2 linked regions of the Herpetosiphon gulosus genome follow. The protein of the gene in region 1 binds, or shares a complex with, the protein of each later gene. Links are inferred from orthologs where the notes say so. Each region holds a gene or a part of one and is shown on either strand. Other genes may lie near its edges. The genes, in order: pheT and pheS.

Region 1 (3,411 bases):
CGACGAATGTGCATATATTCCTCCTCAGGATATGCTAAGAATCGATTTTTATTATTGATCGAATGTTATTTTTTTTTGCAAATGCAGCTATTTTATGGATATATATATTTTTAAATATAAATAGAATCAAAAATTGTATTTTGATATGAAAATCTCTTTATTGAAATTGATGATTATTTTATTCCATAGAAAATAATCATCAAAATAGCATTTTGACATGCTTCTGATAAAGAGTGTATTCGTATGAGTGCAAAGTCTGAATAATAAAAATACTCTGGAGTGGTGTCGGTTAGGGGCGCAATGAAGAATAAAATGATTCCGATCAGGTAATCGATGTTCCTCGCTTCTAATCTCTACAATACGGCTTGATTATAGGGAAAATTGTCTAGGTGTCAAATTTTTGTTAGGCTATAATTGATGCAAAAAGCCCCACTACCAGCATTAGCAGTGGGGCTTCAATTGGTTTAGCTGCGAATTTGCACGCCCAATTCGCGTTCGAGTTGCTTGAGCAACTTCTCGCGAGTTTTGAGCAAATCTTTGTCGGCCAAGGTGCGGTCGGGGGCACGGAAGCGTAGGCGAAAGGCGAGGCTGCGCTGACCAGCCGGAATCGGCGAGCCAGTATAGACATCGAACAAGCGCACATCTTCTAAGAATTCGCCACCATACTGCTTGATAGTTTTGGCAATCAGATCGGCAGCTAGTTCATCGTTGGCAACCAAAGCCAAATCCTGCACCGTGGCGGGGAAGCGCGAGATGCTGGTGTATTTGGTTGGTTGGCTAACCTTGAGCAATTGATCAACGCTCAATTCAGCGATACAAACCCGTGGCACGCTGAAGCCAAAACGATCACGTACTAATGGATGTAACTCACCAAAGATCCCAATCACAACCTCATCGACCACAATTTTGGCGCTGCGACCTGGGTGCAAGCGTTCGTCACTGGCAACTTGGAAACTGGCCCGATCGCGCAAGCCATGACGGCGTAGCACTTCCTCAATCACCCCTTTGAGGTCGAAGAAATCGAAGCTTTCAGGGCTTGGTTGGCTCCAAGTGCTTGGTTGGCGCGTTCCAGCCAAAATAATTGCTAAGTTGCGTGGCTCGTCGGGCAGCAATTGACCCGCCGCTGGGTGAAAAACCGCGCCAATTTCAAACAAGGCTACTCGTTCGCGTTCGCGCAAATCGCCAACCACAATGCTCAACAGTTCGGGCAAAATCGAGCGGCGCATCACTGAACGCTCGGGAGTTAGTGGGTTTTCCAAACGCACAAATTGCTTAGCGGTGGCACCTTGTTCACTCACATACACCGAATTTTGCAGGGTATCGTTGCTGAGCGAGTAGCTAATTGCCTCATCCAAACCTGCGGCTACCAACATATCGCGCAAGCGTTCGGTGGCCTCGAATACAGGGTTAGGGCGCTGAATTGGCAGAGTATCAGCCATCAAGGCTTCAGGGATGCGATCGTAGCCATACATGCGGGCCACATCTTCGAGCAAATCGGCTTCGATTTCAACGTCGGTGCGATGAGCCGGCACCAGCACATGCAAGGCTGGGCCACGGCTTGATTCAACTACCGCACATTCGAAACCCAAACGACTTAGTAAATTGGCAACTTCGGCTTGCTCAAGATCGATGCCCAAAAGGCGTTTTACTTCACTTAAGGCTAGCTCAATTTCGCGGCGATTGAAGGGTACAGGGCAAACATCAACCAAGCCATTGGCAATTGTGCCGCCAGCTATTTGTTGAATTAAGTTCAAACCGCGAATCGCTGTGCGTGGTGGCAGGGTTGGATCAACTCCTTTTTCGAAGCGTTTGGAGGCTTCGGAGAAAAGCTTGAAATGTTGGGCAGTACGGCGAATTGAAATCGGATTCCACAAGGCTGCTTCGTATAACACATTGACTGTGCTATCGCTAATTTCCGAGGCTGCACCACCCATGACCCCAGCCAAACTTGATGGGCCATTGGGATCAGCCACAACCGTATCGATCGGGCGCAACTCACGTACAACGTGATCAAGCGTTTCGAGCTTTTCGCCCACCACTGCTGGCCGAATAATCAAGCGTCCTTGAGCAACCTGATCAGCATCGAAAGCATGGCTGGGCTCGCCTAGTTCCAACATCACATAATTAGTAATGTCAGCGATGTTATTGATTGGGCGCTGGCCTGCCAAACGTAAGCGCCGTTGCATCCACCATGGCGAGGGTGCAATTTTCACCCCTTCGATCAAGCCAGCCACAAAGCGGGGGCAAATGTTCGAATCGACAATTTCAACCTGAATTTTATCGGCGATGGCTGGGCCATTGGTTGGCAAATCGAAGCTGGGCATGCGCAATTCAGCCCCAGTCAAAGCTGCTACTTCACGCGCTACCCCCAAGATACTCAGGGTATGGGCGTAGTTGGGGGTGGTTTCAATTTCTAAAACGGCATCGCCCCAATAATCGGCCAAGGGTATACCAACGGGCGCATCATCGGGCAAGAAGATAATGCCATCGTGCTCATCGGAGAGCGCCAGTTCCATCTCTGAGCAGACCATACCTTCTGATGGCACGCCGCGCAATTTGGTGGGCTTGAGTGTCAACCATTGGCGGGTTTCGCTATGGCCATCGAGCAGGCGAGCGCCTTTGGTGGCCAGCACCACTTTTTGGCCGCTCATGCCAAATTCAATATTGGGTGCGCCGGTTACCACAGTTAATTCGCGGCCTTCGCCGTAGGCAATGCGCGGCAATTTTAGGCGTTCAGCGTTGGGGTGCGGCTGCACATCGACAATCTGGCCCACGAAAATCGTCTCGCGATCCCATGGAATATAATCTGGGGGCGTGGTGCTGCTCAAATCGGGTGCCCAAGCCGAGCCTGTGGGAGCTTGCAGCCCGACATAATCAATGCTGGCAACTTCCAAGCCCGCCCGCGTGAGACGCTCGGCCAATTCTTCTGGGCTAATCGTTATATCAACAAATTCGCGTAACCACGAAAGCGGTACTCGCATGCCGTTTTACCTCATCGTATCTAGTAGTTTAAGCCAATCAGCATTATACAAGATAAGCCAACAGTATAAAGGATGAGGGATGAGGGATGAGGGATGAGGGATGAGGGATGAGGGATGAGGGATGAGGGATGAGGGATGAGGGATGAGGGATGAATTTAGTGGCGTTCAATGGTACAGGGAAACAATAATTTTTGCCTTTATCCCTCATAATTAATACTTCATCCTTTGGTTTAGGGGTTGACAAGGCGTGTATGATGCGTTCGTCAACAACGCACAATCATCGTCCTTGATGTGCCTTAACAACCAAAAACACCTTGCCAAGCAATTGGACTAACTTTTAAGGAACGGTTTGCAAAATTGATACGTCATGATGGCGTAACAACAAACAACCAGTAGGAGGATAGTCACATGCAACGGTTTTTTGGGTATG
Region 2 (3,267 bases), on another replicon or contig:
ATTCAGCAATGGACATTAACGATTGGCCATATTGGTGTGATTAAGACGTTGCTGAATAGCCTTGGCTTACCCGAACGAATCACCTCGGCGCTCACCTGGAGCCTTGAACGGATTCGCTCCAAAGGGCTTGATGCGGTTAAACAACAATGGCGCGACGATGACGACGATCTGCCAGTTGATTTAGCCAGCCTAGCCCACCTTGCCGACCAAGATCTTGAGACGCTATTGTTGCGCGTATTACCAAGCCTTGGGGTGCGCCTCGACAGCGGCGGTCGTGAGCCGCAAGCGATTATTCAACGCTTGGTGCGCAAACTGCGCCGTGGCGATGATGCACTTAATCTTGATCGCGCATGGCAGTTGCTTTCAGCCTTGAGCGCTGCCCGTGGCTCTGCCCCAGTTGTGATGCAACAGATGCGCGAGCTTTGCCAAGAATATACGGTTGCACCCGACGCTTTGGATGAGTTGCAAACCAGCTTGACCTTGCTTGAGGCATATGGCGTGCCAGCAGATCAGATTGTGCTGGATTTTGGCATGGGTCGTGGGTTACACTACTACACGGGCCTAATTTTTGAGATCGATGGCGCTGATGGTTTGCAACTCTGTGGTGGTGGCCGCTATGATGATTTAGTTGCGGCGCTTGGCGGGCGGGCGCTGCCAGCAGTCGGTTTTGCCTATGGCCTCGAACGAATCGTGGCGGCAGTTGCACCAGCCGAAATTGACCCAGTTAAGAGCGTATTGGTGGTTGGCGATGATCATGCCTTGGTGATTCAAGCAGCAGCAACCTTGCGCCAACAAGGCTATCGCACCGCTGTCGATTTGCGCCAACGTTCGTATGCGGCAAATTTAAATGATGCCCGTCGGCGTGAAATGAGCCATTTGGCCTTGGTCAGTGCTGATGGCATTCAACTGCGCGATTTAAATGAACAGAAAACCCAATGAGTGTGCTACACTACGCGGAGCATATTAAAAGGTAGGAATGGCAATGTTTGAGCAATTAGATCAAATTGAAAAAGAGGCCGCAGCGGCCTTAGCCAGTGTCCAATCACTTGATGATTTGGCAGCATGGCGCACCCAATGGACTGGCAAAAAGGGCGCGTTGGCCCAAGCCAGTCAATCAATCGGCAAGCTCGACCCCAAAGATCGGCCAGCTTTTGGTCAACGCTTTGGCGCGATCAAGCAAGCCCTGAGCGAACAAGAAACCATTTTAGAAGCACGTTTGCAAAGCGCAGCCTTGCATCACGAACTTGAAGAAGATGCAGTTGACATTAGTTTGCCTGGGCGGGCGGCCAATATTGGTCGTTTGCACCCCAGCACCCAATCGCTGCGCCGAATTCAGCATATTTTTGCTGAAATGGGCTTCCAAGTTTGGGAAAGTCGCGAAGTCGAATCCGATGAGTATAATTTTGAATTGCTCAACATGCCGGCGCATCACCCAGCTCGCGATATGTGGGACACCTTCTATGTGCAATCCGATGATCCCCATCAAAAGGTGGTATTGCGCACCCACACCTCGCCTGGCCAAATTCATGTGATGCGAACCTTGAATCCTGAGCCAATTCGGGTAATTTTGCCTGGCAAATGTTATCGCTACGAGCCAGTCAGCGCCCGCTCCGAGATGATGTTTCATCAAGTTGAGGGCTTGGTAATCGGCAGAAACATTACCATGGCCGACCTCAAAGGTACCTTGGCTAACTTCGCTCGGCGCATGTTTAAGGATGATGTGAAAGTGCGTTATCGACCTTCATATTTCCCCTTCACCGAGCCAAGCGTCGAAGTCGATATCGAATGTTTTATTTGTGGCGGCGAAGGCTGCCGGATTTGCAAAAAGAGCGGCTGGCTGGAAATTCTGGGTGCGGGTATGGTGCACCCAACCGTCTTGCGCAACGGCGGCTATGATCCAACCGAATGGAGCGGCTTTGCCTTTGGGATGGGGCCAGAACGCCAAACCATGCTGCGCTACGACATCGACGACATTCGCTGGTTCTTCTCCAACGATGGTCGGTTCTTGGAACAATTCGGTTAATTCTCCAATCGGCGCTGAATGGCCTCATTCAGCGCCTTGCTTCAATGTCTGCATTACAACGCTTCCGCTACCATTGGCCTTTACTGCTCCTGCTGCTGGTGTATTGCACGCTAGCGGTCTGGTGGAGTACCCGCATTCCCTTGGGCGAAGGCCCAGATGAGCCTGGCCATGCCGAATATGCCTTATTTGTGGCCCGCAACAATCGCCTACCCGACCAGCGTTTAGGCGATGTGCCAGGCGAAGGCCATCAGCCACCACTGGCTTATTGGCTTATGCAACCATTGGCCCGCTCAGTTGCGGTCGAAGATCGGGTGGTGATTCTAGCGAACAATCATCGCTGGATTTGGGCTGGCGGCAAGGAACCAGCCGCCTTTGCTTGGCGCTCAATTGATCGACCACCCTACCAAACTGATGTGCTGGTATGGCATCGTTTGCGTTGGTTTTCAATTGGCTGCGCGGCCCTGACGATTATTGTGGGCTATGCAGTCGGTTTACGTTTGGGCTTGAGCAAAACGTTGGCAAGTTTTGCCGCGAGTTTGTTGGCATTCTGGCCGCAACTGCTGTTTCACTCAGTTCTAGTCTCAAATGATCCATTGTTGTGGTTGTTATGTGCTGGTTTGTTGTGGCTGTTGCTTGAGCCAAATCCTCAGGTTTGGTGGCCATGGGCGGTTGGCGCAACGCTTGGGGCAGCGTTACTGACCAAGCAAAGTGCGGTGCTGCTGATTCCATTGATTGGGCTGCGGCTTTGGCAATTGCGCCGCACAATCAACATTTGGCCTGCGATTGGCGGGATGAGCCTGAGTAGCACTGCGATTGCTGGTTGGTGGTACGTGCGCAATTTGCTGTTGTATGGCGACCCGTTTGGCTTGGGCTTGTACAAAGGCGAATTTAGCAGCCCAACCTTCTCACCATGGAGCTTACACGATTGGGGCGAGGCTATGCATGCCTTGGGCAGTTCGCTGATTGCCCGCTTTGGCTGGATGAGCGTCGCCGCACCGCAATGGCTGTATTGGTTGCTAGCGATTTGGATTGGCCTGGCAATTTTAGGTATTCGCCGTTTACGCATCAATCAATGCTGGCAAATCGCTTGGGCCTTGGTTGGTTTGGCCTTCGCTTGGACATTTGCTTTTGCAGTGTTAAGCGGCCAAGTTGGCTGGCAGGCCCGTTTCTTGTTTCCGGCGGCTCCGGTGGCGGCGTGTGCCTTAGCAATTGGGCTTGAACGCAGCGTCAAAACAGCGGCTTGG

What was found.
Region 2: the proteins of pheT (region 1) and pheS are in contact, whole or in part, in a crystal structure (PDB 6P24), measured with the Escherichia coli proteins. The link is inferred for Herpetosiphon gulosus from one-to-one orthologs.

The regions. Positions count from the first base shown.
Region 1 is NZ_BAABRU010000018.1:27,341-30,751, forward strand. The notes cover bases 224-3,309. They hold pheT (phenylalanine--tRNA ligase subunit beta), read right to left. Parts: upstream 2,982-3,309; coding sequence 465-2,981; downstream 224-464. In the rest of the region: ABEB26_RS20780 (hypothetical protein), read right to left, coding at 1-14; ABEB26_RS20790 (hypothetical protein), read left to right, coding at 3,390-3,411.
Region 2 is NZ_BAABRU010000025.1:35,269-38,535, forward strand. The notes cover bases 58-2,999. They hold pheS (phenylalanine--tRNA ligase subunit alpha), read left to right. Parts: upstream 58-976; coding sequence 977-2,023; downstream 2,024-2,999. Other genes in these bases: hisZ (ATP phosphoribosyltransferase regulatory subunit), read left to right, coding at 58-939; ABEB26_RS23130 (ArnT family glycosyltransferase), read left to right, coding at 2,068-2,999. Outside these bases: more of hisZ, read left to right, coding at 1-57; more of ABEB26_RS23130, read left to right, coding at 3,000-3,267.